Regions from separate parts of the Actinomadura sp. NPDC049753 genome, predicted to be linked through region 3. Evidence: riboswitches for the same ligand, from Rfam matches in the RefSeq annotation. Region 3 holds a riboswitch; each other region holds the start of a gene.
The links. Region 3 has a riboswitch for thiamine pyrophosphate ahead of AB0K37_RS03825 (cytosine permease). Riboswitches for the same ligand answer to the same signal wherever they lie in the genome.
Positions count from the first base shown of each region.

Region 1 (6,951 bases), on a different contig from region 3:
GTTCGGCCAGGGCGTCCATGGAGGCCAGCGTAGACGCTGGCGTATGCGGGCGAGCGTCTCAACGATGGTGGCCGGAACCGAACGGCTGTTGACTCAAGGGTATGACGAACACCGAATCCGGCATCATCGAAAGCGGCCTCACCCTCGTCCTCGGCGGGACCGGCAAGACCGGCCGCCGCGTCGTCGAGCGGCTGGAGGCCTTGGACCTCCCGGTCCGGATGGGCTCGCGGTCGGCCTCCCCGCCCTTCGACTGGGAGGACGAGTCCACCTGGGCGCCCGTCCTGCGGAACGTCGAGAACGTCTACCTCTCCTACTACCCCGACCTGGCCGTTCCGGGCGCCCCCGACGCCATCCGCGCGTTCACGGGCGCGGCGGTGGACGCGGGCGTGCGGCGCGTGGTCCTGCTGTCGGGGCGGGGCGAGCCCGAGGCGCGGGACTGCGAGCGGATCGTCCAGGCGTCGGGCCTGGCCTGGACGGTCGTGCGGTCGAGCTGGTTCGCGCAGAACTTCAGCGAGGACTACCTGCTCGACCCCGTGCGGGCCGGCGAGGTCGTCCTCCCGGCGGGCGAGGTCCCGGAGCCGTTCGTGGACGCCGACGACATCGCGGACGTCGCGGTCGAGGCGCTCACCCGGGACGGCCACGCCGGGGAGGTGTACGAGGTCACCGGGCCCCGGGCGCTCACGTTCGCCGAGGCGGTCGCCGAGATCGGCCGCGCCGCCGGACGCGAGATCGCCTTCGTTCCCGTCGGCGCGGAGGACAACGCGGCGGCCCTCCGGGAGCACGGCGTGCCCGAGGAGGTCGTCGCCCTGCTGACCTACCTGTTCACGACCGTGCTGGACGGGCGCAACGCCCGGCCCGCCGACGGCGTCGAGCGGGCCCTCGGCCGCCCGCCGCGCGACTTCTCCGAGTACGCGCGCGAAGCCGCCGCCAGCGGCATCTGGAACCACTGACCCGAGGACCGGACGACATGAAATTCTCTCTCGCGGGCGTCTCGGCGACCCTCTCCATCATCATGGCGGCCGGGATGGCCGGAACCTTCTTCGGCTTCTCCACCGGCGTCATGCCCGGACTGAACGCGGCGCGGCCCGCGTCGGCGATCGACGCGATGCAGGGCATCAACCAGAGGATCCAGAACCCGATCTTCGTGGCGATGTTCCTCCTGGTCCCGGTGCTGGCGGCGGCGGCGGGGGTGCTGCTGCTCACCCTGGACCAGAAGTCGGCGGCCCTGCTCTTCTTCGCCGCGGCGGGCCTGTACTTCGCGGGCGCGCTCCTCCCGAGCTTCGCGGTCAACATCCCGATGAACAACGTCCTGGACGGTGTCGCGATCCCGAAGGACGCGGCCGAGGCGGCGAAGATCTGGTCGGACTACTCCGGCCGCTGGACGGCGTGGAACACCGTCCGCGCCGTGTTCAGCTGGGCGAGCCTCCTCGCCATGAGCCTGGCCGTGTACGTCTGGGGCAAGAACAACTGATCTGGCGGACCGGCGGGGTCCGTGCTCCGGCAAGGAGCACGGATCCCGTTTCCATGCCCACGCTGCGCCCTCACTCGCATGGAAATGAGAGTGGGGGCGTAGATGTCCGCGGAGGCGCGGTCCGCGCGGGCCCGGGGCTTACCATCGCTGGATGGGCGGCGTCTACGCGATCAGTGACCTGCACGTGGGGTTCCCGGAGAACCGCGCGTTCGTCGAGGGCCTGCGGCCCGCGTCCGAGGACGACTGGCTGATCGTGGCGGGCGACGTCGGCGAGCGCTTCGCCGACGTCGAGTGGACGCTGCGCACCCTCGCCGAGCGCTTCGCCGCCGTGCTGTGGGTGCCCGGCAACCACGAGCTGTGGACCGTCAAGGACGACCCCGTGCAACTGCGCGGTGAGGCCCGCTACCGCCGGCTCGTCGAGATGTGCCGCGGCCTGGGCGTGCTGACCCCCGAGGACCCCTTTCCCGTCTGGGACGGCCCGGACGGCGCCGTCACCGTGGCGCCGCTGTTCATCCTGTACGACTACACGTTCCGCCCCGACGGGACGTCCAGCAAGGAGGAGGCCCTCAAAGCCGCGCACGAGGCCGGTGTCGTGTGCACCGACGAGGTCTACCTGCACCCCGACCCGTATCCCGGGCGGGACGCCTGGTGCGACGCCAGGATCGCCTACACCGAGCAGCGCCTGTCCGCCCTGGAGCCGGGGACGCGGACCGTGCTCGTCAATCACTGGCCGCTCGTCCGCGAACCCACCCGCGTCCTCTGGTACCCCGAGTTCGCCCAGTGGTGCGGCACCGAGCGCACCGCCGACTGGCACAGCCGGTTCGGCGCGGTGTCCGTCGTCTACGGGCACCTGCACATCCCCCGGACGATCTGGACCGGCGGGGTCCCGCACATCGAGGTGTCGGTCGGCTACCCGCGCGAGTGGCGCCGGCGGGCCGATGCGCCGCGGGGCCCCCGCCGAGTCCTGCCCGTCCCCGAGACGGACTGACCGGCTTCTAGCGGGCCGCGCCGGGCGCCACGCCGCCGGCGGCGAGCGACAGCAGCCGGGCCGCGGCGTCCGGGTCCCGCTCGGCGACCGTCGCGATCGCGCCCGCGAGCCTCAGCACGTCGCCGAACGCCGCGCCGGCGGGCGCGTCCCCGCCGCGCTGCGCGCGGACGAGCAGCGCCTCGCCCGCCTCCGACATCGCCGCGCGGGAGCCGGTCGGGTCGAGCCGGGGGTCGCGCAGCGACACCATCGCCGAGGCCGCCATGCCCGGGAACGCGGTGATCTCCGAGACGAACGTCCGCAGCCAGGCCAGCAGGGCCTCGCCGGGGGACGGGGAGTCCAGCAGATCGCGGGCGGCCGAGGCCAGCCCGGCGTAGACGTCGGCGAGCAGCGCCTCCAGGAGGTCCTGCCGGGTGGGGAAGTGGCGGTAGAGCGTGCCGATGCCGACGCCCGCGAGCCGCGCGACGCCTTCGAGCGAGGCGCCCGCCCCCTGGCGCTGGAAGGTCTCCCGCGCCGCGGCGAGCAGCCGCGCGCGGTTGCGGCGAACGTCGGCCCGAACCGGGCGCGCCTTCGGCGTGTCGTCGCTGGTCACCTGGGTCGTCGATCCTTCCCGGGGATGGAACGGGCCTGCGGCGATCGGGAGGATCCGCGGCTTTGGAACGGTCCCTCAATCCTATCCGCGCCGGTGCCCCGACCTGCGCCGAGATGGCCCGAACGCGGCCGGGCCCGCCGCGCACGGGTGCACGACGGGCCCGGCCGCGATCCCGACGCCTCGCTCGGCGTCCCCGCGTCCGGCTCGGGTCAGGCGTCGGCGGGCGAGACGGGGAGGTTCAGGCGCCCGCCGCCCGCCCTGAACTCCTCGGCCTTCTCCCGCATCCCGGCGGCGAGGGCCTCCGCGTCGGCGAGGCCGCGCTCGGCCGCGAACCGCCGCACGTCCCGCGTGATCTTCATGGAGCAGAAGTGCGGCCCGCACATCGAGCAGAAGTGCGCGGTCTTGGCCGGCGCGGCCGGGAGCGTCGCGTCATGGAAGGCGCGCGCGGTGCCGGGGTCCAGGGACAGGTTGAACTGGTCCTCCCAGCGGAAGTCGAACCGCGCCTCCGACAGCGCGTCGTCCCACGCCTGCGCGCCCGGATGGCCCTTGGCGAGGTCGGCGGCGTGCGCGGCGATCTTGTATGCGATCACGCCGGCCTTGACGTCCTCGCGGTCCGGCAGCCCGAGATGCTCCTTCGGCGTGACGTAGCAGAGCATCGCGGTGCCGTGCCAGCCGATCATCGCGGCGCCGATCGCCGAGGTGATGTGGTCGTAGCCGGGCGCGATGTCGGTGGTCAGCGGGCCGAGGGTGTAGAACGGCGCGCCGTCGCACCACTCCTGCTGGAGGTCGACGTTCTCCTTGATCTTGTGCATCGGGACGTGGCCGGGGCCCTCGTTCATCACCTGGTTGCCGAACCGCGCCGCGATCCGCGTCAGCTCGCCCTGGGTGCGCAGCTCGGCGAACTGGGCCTCGTCGTTGGCGTCCGCGATGGAGCCCGGACGCAGCCCGTCCCCCAGCGACCACGTCACGTCGTAGGCGGCGAAGATCTCGCAGAGCTCCTCGAAGCGGGTGTAGAGGAAGTTCTCCTCGTGGTGCGCCAGGCACCAGGCCGCCATGATCGATCCGCCCCGCGACACGATCCCCGTCTTGCGCCGCGCCGTCAGCGGCACGTAGGACAGCAGCACCCCGGCGTGGACGGTCATGTAGTCCACGCCCTGCTCCGCCTGCTCGATCACGGTGTCGCGGAAGATCTCGTAGGTGAGCTCCGCCGGGTCGCCGCCGACCTTCTCCACCGCCTGGTACAGCGGGACGGTCCCGACCGGCACGGGCGAGTTGCGCAGGATCCACTCGCGCGTGGTGTGGATGTCGCGGCCCGTCGACAGGTCCATGATCGTGTCGGCGCCCCAGCGGGTCGCCCACGTCATCTTCTCGACCTCGTCCTCGATCGAGGACGCGACGGCCGAGTTGCCGATGTTGGCGTTGACCTTGACCAGGAAGTCCCGCCCGATGACCATCGGCTCGATCTCGGGATGGTTGACGTTGGCGGGCAGCACCGCGCGCCCGGCCGCCAGCGCGTCCCGGACGACCTCCGGCGCCACGCCCTCGCGCAGCGCGGCGAACTCCATCTCCGGCGTGATCTCCCCGCGCCGCGCGTAGGCGCGCTGCGTCACCGCGCCGCCGGTGGCGCGCCGCGGCCGCCGCGGCAGGGCGCCCTCGCCGTCGGCCTGGGGAAGTCGGCCGCCCGCGCCCAGGGGGACGCCGGACGGCGACGACCGGCGCCCGTCGTCCTCGGGGCGCGCGGCCCGCCCCTCGTAGGGGGCGGTGTCGCCGCGCTCGGCGATCCAGGCCTCCCGCAGCGGCGGCAGCCCCCGGCGCACGTCGGTCTGGTGCTCGGGATCGGTGTACGGCCCGGACGTGTCGTACAGGACGACGACGTCGCCGTTGGTCAGCGGCACCTCCCGCATCGGGACCCGGATCTCCGGGCGCGAGCCCTGGAGGTAGGTCTTGCGGGCAGCTGGAACCACAGGTTCGGTCATGACGACTCGATCTCTCCCTACGCCGGCATTACCCGGTCAGGTTCATGCGGTCAGCGGCCGTCCCAGCCGCTATCTCAGCCCGGTTCGCCGGGCCCCCGCGATCTGTCGCCACGACGTTAACCCGGACGGCCCCGGTTGCCGCAACCGCCGCCCATGGGCTAGAACGCGCCCGCGCGGAGGTCCCGCGCGGGGATCGCGACGGGCAGGGCCAGGGCCAGGCTGCGGAGGGGGTCCGGGGCGGACGGCGACCGCTCCAGCTCGACTCCGGCCTCGGCGCCGCCGCCGATGCGCAGCGTGGCCGAGCGGCGGCCGTCGACGCCGGTGACGACCAGGCCGTCCCCGGTCGCGCGGGTGGTGCCGAGGAGCGTCCCGCGAGCGGTGTGGAAGGACGGCTCCCGCAGGCCGCGCACGAATCCGAGAGGGCGGCCGTCCGCGTCGAGGACGCGCACGCGGTCGCGGCCCGGCAGCCGGGACGGGCCCCGGACCACCAGCAGCGCGGCGGTGTGGGGGTCGCGCAGCACGGTGGTCCGCCTGCCGCGCCCCCGGCAGGCCACGGCGAGGACCGCGCCTCCGCGCCGGTCGCGGTACCGGCCCGCGCCGTCCACGACGATGTGGCGGGCCCCGGCCAGGGCGCCGGCCGCCGGCGGGGGAACCTCCCGGCCCTCGTCGTCGACGACCCGCCAGGCGGCGCCCAGGCGGTCCGCGGTCGCGGTCCGGACGGCCGGGAGCCATCCGGACGGGAGCGACCCGCCCCTGAGCAGGGTCACCGCGTTCCCGTCGACCTCGGCGACGGCCTCGACGCCGGGCGCCCGCTCCGGGTCGAGCCAGAGCGTCCACACCGGGTCGTCGACGGGCCACCTGATCCCGACCGCCTCCACGGCTCCGGCCGGGACGGCCGCCTCCCGCCCGCCGCGGCGGAGGGTCACGCCCTGCTCGCCGATGGTCACGATGAGGCGGGTCCAGTGGAGCCGGACGGCCCAGATGAGGGCGGCCAGGGCGGCGAGAAGGCAGCCGCCGCCGCAGATCAGCAGGATCCGGCGGGCACTGTCCGCGTCGGGCGGCCCGGCGCCGGAGCGGGCCGCGAGCACGAGGGCCGCGCCGGCCGCCGGCGCGGCGGCCAGGACGCGGAGCGGCCATCGGTAGGCCCGCGCGCCGAGGGTCATCCGGAGCCCGGACGCGGGGGCGGGAGGCGGGGGGACAGCAGGCGGGGGGACGGACAACTGTCGGCCCTTCGTGACGGGGTCTGCAGAACTATAGGGCGGGCCTCCGGCCGCGCAGGGGCCGCCGAAAGGATCATTCCTGCGGGCGCGGGCCGCCGCGCGAAGATCGCGTGAGTGGGGGAGAATGGGCGCGTGCTGACGGTGCCCCGGGTCGAGGTGACGGTGAAGGACGCCCTGGCGGCGTCGGCGCTGGCGGGAGCGGCGGCCGCCGCCGCGGTGCTGTGGCCCGGCGTGCGGGGGCTGGACGCGCCGGGCGCGGCGCTGCTGGTGGCCGCGCACGTCCCCCTCGCGGTGATCCGGCGGTGGCCGACCCCCGGCCTGCTGGCACTGGTGGTCCTGGTGCTGCCCTACCACCTGGCGCAGTACCAGCACCACGCGCTGGTGCCCGCCGAGGTGGTCGCGCTGTTCGCCTACGCGGTGCTCGGGCGCCGGGTGCGCATCGTCCTCGGCGTCGTCGGGTTCCTGCTCGCCGTCTGCGTGGTCGGCGCGGCGATGCGGGCGGGCGGCGGATCCCTGCGCGAGCAGATCGCCGTCATCGAGGCCGTGGTGTCGGTCGTCATCGCCGTCCAGGTGTGGCGGGTGCACCGGGCGCGGCTCGCGACGATCACCGAGCGGGCCGAGCGGGCCGAGCGCACCCGGGAGGAGGAGGCGCGCCGGCGGGTCGCCGAGGAGCGCCTGCGGATCGCCCGCGACCTGCACGACCTGCT
Region 1 covers NZ_JBFARL010000097.1:6,712-13,662, reverse strand. The annotation lists gene AB0K37_RS23860 (AraC family transcriptional regulator) at 1-19, opposite strand, end outside; gene AB0K37_RS23855 (NAD(P)H-binding protein) at 102-950, shown strand; gene AB0K37_RS23850 (anthrone oxygenase family protein) at 968-1,471, shown strand; gene AB0K37_RS23845 (metallophosphoesterase) at 1,623-2,459, shown strand; gene AB0K37_RS23840 (TetR/AcrR family transcriptional regulator) at 2,467-3,048, opposite strand; gene thiC (phosphomethylpyrimidine synthase ThiC) at 3,258-5,024, opposite strand; TPP riboswitch at 5,020-5,133, opposite strand; gene AB0K37_RS23830 (hypothetical protein) at 5,183-6,187, opposite strand; gene AB0K37_RS23825 (sensor histidine kinase) at 6,377-6,951, shown strand, end outside.
Region 1: it holds a riboswitch for thiamine pyrophosphate, as region 3 does, so the genes downstream of both, thiC (phosphomethylpyrimidine synthase ThiC) here and AB0K37_RS03825 (cytosine permease) in region 3, are expected to answer to the same signal.

Region 2 (6,951 bases), on a different contig from region 3:
CGTGCTCGCGGACCTGCGCCATGGCCTCTTCGTAGGTCCGGGTGACGGCGGAGCCGGTGTGGACCACGACGCCGCGGGCGCCGATGGCGCGGCCCCGGGTCAGGGAGTGGCGGACGGCCGCGAGCGACTTCTCGAGCGTCTCCGGGGTGGGAGAGCCGAGGTTGACCAGGTACGGGGTGTGGACGTAGACGGGGATGCCCTCGTCCCGGAGCTTGGCGTCCTCGGCGGGCTTGCCCTCGGGGAGGGCCCAGCCGCGGGGGTTGGAGACGAAGACCTGGACGGCCTCGGCGCCGATCTCGGCGGCGTACTTCAGTCCGCCGGTGGCGAGGCCGCCGGCCACGGGAACGTGGGCCCCGACGGGGCTGATGGGTGAGGTCATGGCCTGTTCAGACTAGCCGGTCAGGGGCCTCGGACGATCGTCACGGTGGAGCCGCGCGGGGCCTCGCCGCTGCTGGGCGACTGGAAGCGGACGACGTTGCCGCCGAAGCCCGTCACGTTGACCTCGAAGCCGGAGTCCTCCAGCGCCTTCTTGGCCTCGTTGACCCGGCGGCCGGTCAGGTCCGGGACGGGGACGTTCTGGTTGCCGTCGCCGTCGTCGCAGCCGAACTGGAACGGGCCCGCGTCGACGATGCAGTCGCGCTTGTTGACGACGATGGTGACCTTGTCGCCGCGGGAGACGCCGGTGCCCTCGGACGGGTCCTGGCTGATCACCGTGTTGGGGTCCTTGCCGTTCACCTGCTTCTTCTGGACGGTGACGTCCAGGCCCATGGAGCGCAGCTGGTTGGCGGCGGCGTCGCCGTTCTGGCCGAGGAGGCCGGGCATCGACATGCCCGTGGAGACGACGATGGAGACGGGCACGTCGGGGGACTGCTTCTCGCCGGCGTCCGGGTCGGTGCTGATGACGTCGCCCTTGGAGACGGTCTGCGAGGGGCTGCTGCTCGTCCGGCCTACGGTGAAGCCCTTGTCCTCCAGGGTCTTCTTGGCGTCGGCGAGGGACTTGCCTCCGACGTCGGGCACCTCGCGGGGCGTGATGCCCCGGGACGGGGTGAGGGTGACCGTCTGGCCCTTGGCGACGCGGGCGCCGGCGGGCGGGTCGGACTTGGCGACGCCGCCCTTGTGGACGCGGTCGCTGTAGACCGCCTTGGCGGTGCGCACGTCCATGCCGTCGGACTCCAGCTGGTCGCGGGCCTCGGCGACCTTCATCCCGATGATCGAGGAAGGGACGTGCTCGTACTGGCCGGACGTCTGGTACCACACGGCCCAGCCGAGGACGACCGCCGCGACCAGGCCGATGGCGATCATGACGTAGCGGCCGGTCAGCGCGCCGAGGGCGCGGTCGGTCCTCGTGGGGCGGACGCCGTGCTGGGGGGCCAGGGTCTCGGCGTCCATGACGGCGGTGCGGCCGTGGTCGGGCGGCGTCTCCAGGACGCTCGTCGCGTTGCGGGACGCCTCCTCGACGCGGCGGTCGAAGTCGCGGGGGAGGCCGCCGAACACCTCGGCGACCTCGGCCAGGTACTGGTTCGCGTCCTGCGGGCGGCGCGCCGGGTCGTGGCTCGTGGCGTCGGTGACGAGGGCGTCCACCCGCGGGGGGATGCCGGGGACGACGCTGGAGGGCGGCGGCACCGTCTCGTTCACGTGCTTGTAGGCGACGGCGAGGGGCGTGTCGCCCTGGTGGGGGAGCCGGCCGGTGATCAGCTCGAACAGCATGATCCCGGCGGCGTAGACGTCGGAGCGGAAGTCGGCGTTGCCGGACAGCACCTGCTCGGGCGCCAGGTAGCCGACCGTCCCGATGATCATGCCGGTCTTGGTCATCTTGCTGGCGGTCTCGGCCCGCGCGAGGCCGAAGTCGGCGACCTTGACCTGGCCGTCCTCGGTGATCAGCACGTTCTCGGGCTTGACGTCGCGGTGCACGAGCCCGGCCCGGTGCGCGGCGCCTAGCGCCGCCAGCACCGGCTGCATGATCTCCAGAGCGGCGCGGGGGCCGAGCCGGCCGAGCGAGTTCAGCGCGTCGCGCAGGGTGCGGCCGGCGACGTACTCCATCACCAGGAAGGCGTGCTCGCCGTCGGTGCGCTGGTCGTAGACGGCGACGACGTTCGGGTGGGACAGCGCCGCGGCGGCCTTGGCCTCGCCGATGAAGCGGGCGACGAAGTCCTCGTCCGAGGCGAGTCCGGCGTGCATCACCTTGATCGCGATGACGCGGTCGAGCCTGAGGTCGCGCGCGAGGTAGACCGTGGCCATGCCGCCGCGCGCGATGCGGGACTCAATGCGGTACCGCCCGTCGAGCACCCGCCCGACGAGTGGGTCAGCAACCGTCGCGTCCATCGGTGCGAGTTTACGGGCGATTCCGCGTGGTTCTCATCCGTCGCGAGTATGAGCATCGATGAGCCCGGAGGGTGACTCCTCCGGGGCGCCCGGTTCGGGAGTGACGGGCGGGACGCGGCGGCGCAGCGACCGCGTGCTGCGGGAGACGGCCACGCCGGCGAGGCACAGCAGCCCGCCGGCGAGGGTGACCGGGCCGGGGACCTCGTCGAGGAACAGCCACGACATCCCCACCACGAGGGCGGGCGCGGCGTAGGTGGTGGCGCCCATCTTCCCGGCGGTCGTGCGGGCGAGGGCGTATCCCCAGGTCGTGAAGGCGACCGCGGTCGGGAAAACGCCCAGGTAGACCATGTTGAGGGTGGCGCCCGCGGGGGCGTGCGCGGCCTGCGAGACGAGCTGCCCGGAGAACGGCAGGCAGGCGACCGTGCCGATCGCGCAGGCGAACGTGGTGAACTGCAGCGCCGACGCGTGCCGGAGCGCGGGCTTCTGGGCGACGACGCCCGCCGCGTAGGTGACGGCGGCGGCCAGGCAGAGCAGCACCCCGCCGACGGACGCGCGGCCGTCGCCGGACATCGACAGCCCGACGACGGCGGCGCCGGTGAACGACACGGCCATGCCGAGCAGCAGCCGGGGCGACAGCCCCTCCTTCAGCAGCCAGCCGCCGAGGAGCGCGATGAGGATCGGCCCGATGTTGACGACGAGGGCGGCGGTGCCCGCGTCCACCAGCTGCTCGCCCCAGTTCAGGACGACCATGTAGGCGCCGAACCACAGAAGGCCGGCGGTGGCGATGCCGGGCCAGGCGGCCTTGGGAGGCAGGCCCTCGCGCCGGACGAGCCAGATCGCCCCCAGCACGACCGTCCCGGACAGGAGGCGGCCGAGGGCGAGGGCGCCGGGGCTGTACTCGTCGCCCGCGCTTCGGATGGCGACGAAGGCCGAGGCCCAGAAGACCACCGTGACCGTCGCCGCCGCCACCGCGAGCTTGTTCGCGCGCGCACCGCTGTTTTGCTGCATGTCACGCACCTTATGGAGGGGACGCTTCCATCGACACCGAAGCGATGTGTGCGGTTGCGCCCCGGTGTGTCCAGTGTGGTGGCGCGAGACTGTTCAGGTCCAGCGAATATTTCTACATGTATGGCTTTAGTGTCGCTACGAAGTCGCGAGCCCGTCGAACGGGGAGGACGCCTGGGCGTAGCGGCGCTTGGGGATGCGCCCCGCGAGCCGCGCGAGCCGCCCGCCCTCGACCGCGTGCCGCATCGCGGCGGCCATCCGCGCCGGCGACTGCGCGCGGGTGACGGCCGTCGCGAGGAGCACGGCGTCGCAGCCGAGCTCCATGGCGAGGGCCGCGTCCGACGCCGTGCCGAGCCCCGCGTCGAGGATCACCGGGACGGTCGCGCGCTCCACGATCAGCTCGATGTTGTGCGGGTTGCGGATGCCGAGCCCCGACCCGATCGGCGAGCCGAGCGGCATCACGGCCGCGCAGCCGATCTGCTCCAGCCGGTGCGCCAGGACCGGGTCGTCGCTGGTGTAGGGCAGGACGACGAAGCCGTCGTCGACGAGCTGCTCGGCGGCCTCGACCAGTTCGATCGGGTCGGGCAGCAGCGTGCGCTCGTCGGCGATCACCTCCAGCTTGACCCAGTTCGTCCCGAGCGCCTCCCGGGCGAGCTTGGCGGTCAGGACGGCCTCGCCCGCGGTGAAGCAGCCGGCGGTGTTCGGCAGCACCCGGATGCCGCACTCGGTCAGCACGTCCAGCACCGAGCCGCGCGCGGACGGGTCCACCCTGCGCATCGCGACCGTGGTGAGCTCCGTCCCGGACGCGGTCAGCGCCTCGCGCAGCACCGCCATGCTCGGGGCCCCGCCCGTTCCCATGATCAGCCGCGAGCCCAGCTCCTCGCCCGCGATGACCAGTCCGTCGGTGTCGTTCATCCTCATCCTCCCTGGACCGCGGTCAGCACCTCGATGCGGTCGGCGTCCCGCAGGGGCGTGGCCGCCCACTCCGCGCGCCGGACGACCTCGTCGTTCAGCGCCGCGGCCACGCCCGTCGCGGCCGCGGTGACGGACGCGACGACCTCGGCCACGCTCGCGCCGTCGGGCAGCTCGCGCGGCTCACCGTTGACGATCACCTTCATGCGCTCACCTCGGGGGAGAAGCGGTCGGGGGCGAACGGCCCGGCGACCTCGGGGACGGGCCCGTCCAGCAGCATCGCGGACAGGATGTCGGCGCTCACGGGCGTGAGCAGGATGCCGTTGCGGAAGTGCCCGGTGCCCACCAGCAGACCGGGCAGCGCGGTCGGGCCCATCACGGGCGCGTTGTCGGGGGAGCCGGGCCGCAGCCCGGCGGTTACCTCGGCGAACTCCAGCTCGGTGATGCCGGGGAGCAGCTCGCGGGCGTCGCGCAGCAGCTCCCACAGCCCGCCGGCGGTGACCCGCGTGTCGAAGCCCAGCTCCTCCTGGGTGGCGCCGACCACGATCTCTCCGTCGGCACGTGGCACCAGGTAGACCGACGATCCCCGGACGAGGCCGCGGGTCGACCGCCGCAGGAACGGCGCGCGGGTGCGCAGCCGGATCACCTGGCCCTTGACCGGGCGGACGGGTGGAACGGTCCCGGGAGGCAGGCCGCCGAGGTCGCCCGACCACGGCCCGGCGGCCAGCAGCACCCGGTCCGCGGGGATCACCGTGCCGTCGTCCAGGCCCACGCCGGCGGCGGCGTCGTTCTCGACGACGACCCGCTCCGCCCGCCGCCGGACAAGCCGGACCCCCAGCCGGTCGCACGCCGCCAGCAGCGCAGGGGCGAGCCTGCGGGGGTCGACCGAGCCGTCCTCGGGGGCGAGCAGGCCGCCGCGCACGCCGGGCGCGAGCATCGGCTCCAGCCGCCGGCACTCGCGGCCGGTGAGCGCCTCGGCGGGGATGCCCAGGCTCTCCTGGAACCGGCGCAGGTCGTCCAGGTGCCGCAGGTCGTCGGAGTCGAACGCGACCTCGATGATCCCGTCGGTGCGGTACCCGGTGTCGAGGCCGGTCAGCTCCTCCAGTTCGGCGACGAACGCGCCGTACCGGTCGCGGGAGGCGAGGCCGAGCCGCAGCAGCGGCTCCTCGCCGTAGGTCAGCTCGCTGACCGGGGTGAGCATGCCCGCCGCCACGGCGGAGGCCCCGGAGGCGGGCGCGGGGTCGACCAGGGTGACGGCGGCGCCGCCGGCGGCGGTCCGCCAGGCGGTGGCCAGGCCGATCACCCCGGCGCCGATGATGACGATCTGCATGCGCGCTCCCTTCGCCGGCATGATCCGGATCAGGTCGTGGCGGTCGGCGGCCCGTTCAGCCGCCCTCTCAGCCCGGTCGCACCGGACTCCCGCGCTCTGTGCTGTTCTGCTGTGCCGTTCCGCTGCCCCCACCTTACGACCTCGGCGAACCGGGCGACTGCCTGGACACCTGTCCATCCGCGGATCGCCGCCCGTTAGGGTGACCTTCATGGAGAGGGTCATCGTCGTGGGTGGCGGGCTGGCCGGCGTGCGCGCCGTCGAGGCCCTGCGGAGCAAGGGGTACGAGGGCGCGCTGACCCTCGTGTCGGCGGAGCGGCACCGGCCCTACGACCGGCCGCCGCTGTCGAAGGCCGTCCTCGCGGGCGAGTCCGACGACACGACCGTCGACGCCGACTGGGACGCGCTGCGCTGCGAGCTGCTGCTCGGCGAGCGCGCCACCGGCCTGCGGCTGGACGGGCCCGGACGCGGCGGCACGGTGGCGTCCACGGCGGGCGACCTGCCCTTCGACGGGCTCGTGATCGCGACCGGCGCCGCCCCGATCACGCTGCCCGGGGAGGGGCGGCAGCACGTGCTGCGCACCATCGACGAGGCCCGCGACCTGCGCGCCCGGCTCACCGCGGGCGCCCGCATCGTGATCGTCGGCGCGGGCTGGATCGGCGCCGAGGTCGCCACCGCCGCGGCCCGCCGGGGCTGCGCGGTCACCGTCGTGGAGGCGGCCGACACCCCGCTGGCGGGCGCGATCGGGCCCGAGGTCGGCGCGCTCACCGCCCCCTGGTACGCGGAGGCCGGCGTCGAGCTGCGGACCGGGGTCAAGGTCGCGGAGGTGCGCGACGGCGGCCTCGTCCTCGCCGGGGGAGGCCGCGTCGACGCCGACGAGGTGGTCGTCGGCGTCGGGGTCCGGCCCGTCCTGTCGTGGCTGGAGGGCTCCGGGCTGCTGCTGGAGCGCGGTGTCGTCACCGACGGCTCGTTCCGGACCTACATGGGAGAGGAGGCCCCGGGCGCGCTGCGCCCGGACGTCGTGGCGGTCGGCGACTGCGCCGCCTGGTGGTCGCACCGCTACGGGCGCAGGCTCCTCGTCGAGCACTGGGACACCGCGCTGAACGCCCCGGAGGTCGCCGCCGCGGCCCTCCTCGGGCAGGACGCCGTGTACGACGCCGCCCCGTACTTCTGGTCGGAGCAGTTCGGGCGCATGGTCCAGTACGCGGGCGACCACTCCGCGTCCGAACGGCTCGTGCGCAGGGGCGACCCGTCCGATTCCAGATGGGCGGTGGCGTGGCTGACCGGAGACCGCCTCGACGCGATCCTCACCGTCGGCCGGCCCCGCGACCTGGTGCAGGCGAGGCGCGTGATCGCCGCGGGGACGCCGGTGGATCCGGAGGCGA
Region 2 covers NZ_JBFARL010000215.1:593-7,543, reverse strand. The annotation lists gene AB0K37_RS34960 (deoxyribonuclease IV) at 1-379, opposite strand, end outside; gene pknB (Stk1 family PASTA domain-containing Ser/Thr kinase) at 400-2,322, opposite strand; gene AB0K37_RS34950 (DMT family transporter) at 2,356-3,330, opposite strand; gene AB0K37_RS34945 (thiazole synthase) at 3,466-4,242, opposite strand; gene thiS (sulfur carrier protein ThiS) at 4,245-4,445, opposite strand; gene thiO (glycine oxidase ThiO) at 4,442-5,569, opposite strand; TPP riboswitch at 5,559-5,672, opposite strand; gene AB0K37_RS34930 (FAD-dependent oxidoreductase) at 5,778-6,951, shown strand, end outside.
Region 2: it holds a riboswitch for thiamine pyrophosphate, as region 3 does, so the genes downstream of both, thiO (glycine oxidase ThiO) here and AB0K37_RS03825 (cytosine permease) in region 3, are expected to answer to the same signal.

Region 3 (6,951 bases):
ACCGGCGCGGCCCGGCACGGCAAGTTCCTCGACCTCGACGTCGACGGGCTGCACCTCGTCGTCCATCTCGCCCGCGCCGGCTGGCTGCGCTGGCGCGACGAGATCCCGGCCAGGCCCGTCCGGCCCGGAGGCAAGAACCCGCTCGCCCTGCGCGTGCACCTGGACGACGGCTCGGGCTTCGACCTCACCGAGGCCGGCACCAAGAAGGGCCTCGCCGTCTACGTCGTCCGCGACCCCGACGACGTGCCCGGCGTGGCGTCCCTCGGACCCGACCCGCTGGACGAGTCGTTCACCGCCGCGGCCCTCGCCGGGATCGTCAACGGCAAGCGCAGCCAGATCAAGGGGCTGCTGCGCGACCAGAAGGTGATCGCCGGTATCGGCAACGCCTACTCCGACGAGGTGCTGCACGTCGCCAGGATGTCCCCGTTCAAGATCGCGTCTTCGCTGACCGAGGAGGACGTCGCCGTCCTGCACGAGGCGATCGTCACCACGCTGCGGGACGCGGTGGAGCGCTCGCGCGGCCTCGAGGCCCAGGACCTCAAGGGCGAGAAGAAGACGGGCCTGCGGGTGCACGGGCGCGCGGGCGAGAAATGCCCGGTGTGCGGGGACACGGTCCGCGAGGTGTCGTTCGCCGACTCGGCGCTCCAGTACTGCCCCACCTGCCAGACGGGCGGCAAGCCGCTCGCCGACCGCCGCATGTCCCGCCTCCTCAAGTAGCGGGCCGCGGGCGCCGTGAGACGGGCCAGGCCCCGGCGGGTGCCGGGGCCTGGCGACCGGAGTCGGGGACGGAGCCGGAACGGGGATGGCTCGTCCGGACGGATCGAAGGGTTCGGGACGGGGTCAGCGGACCTTCGGGACGTTCCCGAAGACCGGGCCGATCTGGCTCCAGCGGTGCAGCTGGCAGCCGTCATCGCGGGTGAACGTGGTGTCGATCGGCTTGCCCTGCCAGGTGCCCTTGACCGTGGCGATCTCCGGACCGCCGTAGATCTCGGTGCACATCTGGTCCTTGGGGACGGGTGCGAAGGGATCCTTGACCTTGGTGAGCGCCGCGCAGGCGCCGGCCGCCTCGGGATGGTCGCCGCCCGGCGGGGCGCAGGTCAGCCTCCAGGTCTTGGCGGGCGCCTCCTTGGAGGCCTTCACCCGCACGGTGAGCGTGTCCGCCGGTGAGCCGGACGGCTGCACGGACGTCGTGCCCGAAGGCGCTCCGGCGGAGTTTCCGTTTGCCTGTTCGTCGCCGCAGGCGGCCGTGGACAGGAGCAAGGCCAGCCCGGGCGCTGCGAAAAGGAGCGTCCGATACCGCATGCGTGATTCGACGCAGGGGGGCTTCGCGCGGTTCCATGGGGGGTGTGATGAATTTCGGGGAAGACGTGCCGGCCGTGGTCGCCGCGGATGTTCCGCAGGACGGCTACCTGCTGGACGTCCGGGAGCAGGACGAGTGGGACGCGGGCCACGCGCCCGCGGCGGTCCACATCCCCATGCGCCATCTCGGCGACCGCGCCGGCGAGATCCCCCGTGACCGGGAGGTCTACGTGATCTGCCGGTCCGGGGCGCGGTCCGCGCAGGTCACGTCCGCGCTGAACCAGGCGGGGTGGCTGGCGAGGAACGTCGGCGACGGCATGCACGGGTGGGCCGAGGCGGGCCGGCCGATGGAGGGCGCGGGGGACGGTCCGCCGTACGTCGCTTGATATGAATGATTCCGCGGTGATCTGAAGGATTTCGCGTGATCTGACCCGGATGCCCTCTTCTGAGGCGTGACGGGCGGTTGTACGATCGGGCCTGACCGATAACCGCGGGAGCTCGGGCCACAGCCGGGCTGAGAGGGCGGCCTCCAGGGCGTCGCCGACCGCATGAACCTGTCCGGGTAATGCCGGCGTAGGGAGTGTGTGTCCCGTGACGTCCGACGTCGAAAAGCGCCCTCAGGACGAGCGCGCCCCCGACGAGGTCCCCTTCACCCTCGACGAACCGGCCCCCAAGGTCCTCGGATTCTGGGACCAGAGCGCCTTCTGGGGGAACCTCGGCGTCAGCCTCCTGGCCTTCTCCGGCGCCTACACCGTCCTCGCGCCGGACGCCGACGGCCGGCCGACGATCTCGATCATGGCGGGCATCGTCGCGATGGCCGTCGGGACGGCCCTCGGCGGGCTGATGCTCGGCCTGGCCGCCGTGCCCGGCGCGCGGACCGGCCAGCCCGCGATGGTGCTGCTGCGCGGCCTGTTCGGCGCGAAGCTGTCGTACGCGCCGACCGTCCTCAACATCGCCCAGCTCGTCGGGTGGGGGACGTTCGAGCTGATCGTCATCGCCGACGCCGCCCGCGAGCTGTGGGACGGCGTTCCGCGCTGGGGCTACGTGGTCGCCGCGGGCGCGATCACGACCGTGCTGACCGTCTGGCCGCTCGGCTCGGTGCGGTTGCTGCGCCGTTATGTGACCGTCGCGGTGGCGATCGCGCTCGTGTACTTCTACGTCCAGCTCGTCCGGGAGCCGCTGCCCGACCTGACGCAGGGCTCGTGGGGCGGGTTCTGGCTCGGCGCGGACGCCGCGCTGGCCGTGTCGATCTCCTGGGTCCCGGTCGCCGCCGACTACACCCGGCACGCGCGCACCGAGCGCGGGGCCTTCGGCGCCGCGGCCGTCGGCTACTCCGTCACGCAGATCGTCGCCTACGTCCTCGGGCTGCTCGCGCTGGCGCTGGTCGCGGGCGACTCGGGCAGGATCTTCGACCCGTTCCTGGGCGTCTCGCTGGGCGTGCTGTTCTTCGCCGTGTTCGTGCTGCGGGAGGCCGACCAGTCGTTCGCCGACACCTACTCCACGGCGGTGTCGATCCAGAACCTGTTCCCCCGGGCCGACCGCCGGGTGCTGAGCGTCGCACTCGGCGCCGGCATCACCGTGCTCGCGCTGGTCCTGGACATCGGCGACTACGCGGGCTTCCTGTCGCTGATCGGATCGGTGTTCGTGCCGATGCTCGGCGTCCTCGCCGCCGACTTCTTCCTCGGCCGCCGCCGGGCGGGCGGCTGGGACGTCTCGCGGACCGCGCCGTCCCGCTGGGGCATGATCGCGGCATGGGCGATCGGGTTCGTCGTCTACCAGCTCGTCAACCCGGGCACGGTCGCCCGCTGGACCGCGTTCTGGTCGGACGTGCGGGACGCGCTCCACTTCACGCCGCAGACGTGGATGAGCGCCTCGCTGCTGTCGTTCCTGGTGGCGGGGGTCGCGGCCCTGCTCATCGGTAGGCTTACCAGACGGTAAGGTTTGGGTCGAAAGCAAGTTTCGGCGCAAGTTGCCCGGCGCCATGCCGGAGTGCGGTGGCACGATGACAGACGTGTATCAGCACGTGCACGATCCGATCGCGCGGGCCGTCATCGAGAGCGCCGCCGACGCGATCGTAGCCGTGGACCAGCGGCACCGGGTCACCGTGTGGAATCCGGCGGCCGAGCGCATGTTCGGCTGGAGCGCCGAGGAGATGCTCGGCCGGGTCCCGCCGATCGTCCCCGACGAGCTGAAGGCCGAGCACAACGCCGTCCAGGAGCGGCTCCTCACCCGGCGCGGCGGCGAGGGCGAGAGCGACGGCGGGCAGATCTCGATCGCCACCCGCCGCTTCCACCGCGAGGGCCGGCTCATCGACGTGCGCATCGACACGAGCCTGCTGAAGGATCCGAGCGGCACGCTGCTCGGCTGGGTCGGGGTGTACCACCCGGTCGAGGACGACGAGATCGTCCAGAACCGCATGACCGAGCGGGCCCGGCTGGTCCGGCGGCTGAACGACATCGTCGCCGACCTCGGCGCCGAGCTCGACCTGGCCGTCGTGCTCGACCGGATCACCGCCGCGCTCATCGAGCTGACCGGCGCCGACGCCGGCGGATTCGTCAAGATCGAGGGCGAGCGGCTGCGGCTCGTCAGCATGTCGGGGCTGCCGGAGCGGATGCGCGGCCGGTGCGCCGAGCTGAGGCCGAGCCTGGTCGGGGAGCTGCTGCGGTCGGGCAAGACCGTCAAGCTCGCGACGGGCGAGCGGCGCCTCGGCGACCTGATCTGGTCGGAGCTGCCCGGCCTGCACACGATCGCGCTCGGCCTCTCGTACCTGCAGAACCGGCCGTACGGCGCGCTGTACGCGCTGTTCTCCGGACGCAAGATCGGGCACACCGAGCTCGAACTGCTGGAGCTGCTCGCCGGGCACGCCGGGGTCGCGGTCGGCAACGCCGTCGCCTACGCGGAGGTCGTCCGGCAGCGGGCCCACGAGCGCGCCGTCATCGACTCCAGCGCCGACGGCATCGCGGTGCTGGACCACGACCTCGTCGTCCGGCACTGGAACAACTCCGCGCACACCCTGACCGGCATCCCGCCGGAGGACGCGATCGGGCGCCCGCTGCCCTTCGACATGCCCGCGCTCGGCGAGATGCTCACGTTCCGCCTGGAGTCGGGCACGTGGCTGAACGTGCTGGCCGCCGAGATCGAGGAGACCGGCGAGCTGGTCGTCGACTTCCGCGACGTCTCGGAGGCCAAGGCGCTGGAGGAGGCCAAGGACCTGTTCCTCGCCACGACCAGCCACGAGCTGCGCACCCCGATCACGGTCGTGCAGGGGTTCGCGTCCACGCTGGTCAACCGGTGGGACGAGCTGACCGACGCCGACCGCCGCGCCGCGGTCGCCACCATCGCCGAGCGGGCCCAGTCGCTCGGGCGGCTCGTCGAGCACCTGCTGCTCGGGTCGCGCGCCGGGGCCGACGAGCTGGCCGTGACGATCGAGCCGTTCGATCTCGGCCGCGTCCTGGAGGGCGTGGTCGCCGGGTTCCGCTCGCTGTCGCCGCTGCACCGGGTGGAGCTGGAGATCGCCCCCGACCTGCCGCCGTGCAGCGGGGACGCGATGGCCACCGACATCGTCCTCGGGCAGCTGCTGGAGAACGCGTTCAAGTACTCCCCGGACGGCGGGACCGTGCGGGTGCGGGCCCGCCGCGAGGGGGCCGGGATCGTCGTCACGGTCTCCGACGAGGGCATCGGCATCCCGGCCGGCGACCATGAGCGGATCTTCGAGCGGTTCGTCCAGGGCGACGCGGGGGACCGCCGCCGGTTCGGCGGCATCGGGCTCGGCCTGTACATCGTCAGACGGCTGACGGAGGCGCAGGGCGGCACGATCTCCGCTCATCCGGCCGAGCGTGAGACATCTCACAACGAAACCACTCAAACCCCCAATAATCAGTCCATTGCCCCCGAAAGCACCCAGGGGGAACCGGCCGGTCGGCTACTCTCCGTCACGAACGGGCGCGGACCCGCAGGTGGCGCGCGGGCGGGCGAGGGGACCTGCATGCGCCTGGTGTTGCGTTCCGCGCGCTGAGCGGACGGTTACTTACCGTGCGGACAGTCCGCCCCGGGCGGTCCGGTGAGACGGGCGTGACCAGCGCTTTCGGCGGTCTCGCGGGGTGGCAGGCTGGGAACGGTGCGGAGAAGTGCGGTGACGGCGGCGTGTGATGGACGAAACGCGTGCGTGAGGAGTAAATCCGCCGTTGGCTGGATAGATCCTTGGTTGGTCGCCGTTGGTGACGAGATTCCGATCCCGGGGGTGATCACCGTGACCGGACGGCTGATGACTCGTTGTGCAGGTGGTGAACTGGTTCGTTCTGGTTTCCCGTCATGGCCATCAGGGCATTTCGGACGTACCGGAAGGGTGTTGACGGGACTCGTCCGAGTGAGCGGAGCATCGGGGAGGTGAGGGCGTCGAGCGTCGTACTGCTGCCACACGCACCGTCCAGCGTCGCGGTCGCCCGCAGGCGCCTCAGCTCGGAGCTGGCCGACTCGGGGGTCTACGACTCGGTCGTGGACGACGCCAGTGTCATCGTCAGCGAGCTGCTCAGCAACGCACTGCGGCACGCGCGGCCGCTGCCGTCCGGCCAGGTGAAGGTCTGCTGGCTCTGTCGCGGCGACCTCCTCGAACTGGAGGTCAGCGACGGTGGCGCCATGACCGAGCCGCGCCGGGGTCCGGGCACGCTCTCCTCGCTGGGCGGGCGCGGACTCGGGATCGTCGAGGCACTGTCCGAGGGCTGGGGGGTGCGCCACGAGGACGGCACCACGACCGTCTGGGCCATCCTGCGGACGCCCAGGTCGTCCGGCGACGAGCGGATGGCCGCTCCCGCCGGCGCGCACGCCGTCGTCCCGGATCTTTCCGCATTTCCGGACCTGCTCGACGAGCCGGACGAAGACCGCTACAACGGAACCAGGAGTGAAGTAGCTCCAAGTCGGGCATATCCGGCATAGAGCGACCCTGCCTGGAAGGAACCCCGCCCGACCTTGTATGGTCCTCTCCAACGCTCGGGCGATGTCGTGCCCCCGTCGACATCGCGGGCGTTGATGGTTCTTCCCGGCGCCGCGCGCCTCTGAGCCCCCGGCGCCGGGAAGAACACAGAACCTCTCCTCGCCGGTCGCCCCGGGCGCGGCTCAGATCTCCTCGCGCAGGATCGGGCACGACATGCAGCGGGGACCGCCCCGACCCGTCCCCAGCTCGCTCCCGCTGATCCGGATGACCTCGATCCCGGACGCCTCCAGCTGCGCGTTGGTCTCGATGTTGCGCTCGTAGGCGACGCACAGGCGCGGCGCCACGGCGAGGGTGTTGTTCCCGTCGTCCCACTGCTCGCGCTCGGCGGTGACCGGGTCGAGACCGGTGTCGATCACCTTGAGGCGGTCCAGGCCCATCGCGTCGGCGGCGGCCTGGAGGAACGGGCGCGGCTCGGCGACGCGCAGGTGGCCGTCGTCCAGCGTCACCGTGTAGGCGGTGAGCGAGTGCGCCACCGGCGGGTACATCACGACGGTGTCGACGTCGACCATCGTGCAGACGGTGTCGAGGTGCATGGTCGCGCGCTCCTGCGCGATCGGCACGGCCAGCACCGTGCGGGCCAGCCCGGCCCCGATCACCTGGCGGGCCAGGCGCTCGACCCCCGCCGGCGTCGTCCGCTCGCCGGTGCCCACGGCGATCACACC
Region 3 covers NZ_JBFARL010000007.1:70,951-77,901, reverse strand. The annotation lists gene AB0K37_RS03840 (DNA-formamidopyrimidine glycosylase family protein) at 1-717, shown strand, start outside; gene AB0K37_RS03835 (SSI family serine proteinase inhibitor) at 841-1,146, opposite strand; gene AB0K37_RS03830 (rhodanese-like domain-containing protein) at 1,350-1,685, shown strand; TPP riboswitch at 1,780-1,896, shown strand; gene AB0K37_RS03825 (cytosine permease) at 1,891-3,237, shown strand; gene AB0K37_RS03820 (PAS domain-containing protein) at 3,302-5,314, shown strand; gene AB0K37_RS03815 (ATP-binding protein) at 5,686-6,231, shown strand; gene AB0K37_RS03810 (arginine deiminase) at 6,412-6,951, opposite strand, start outside.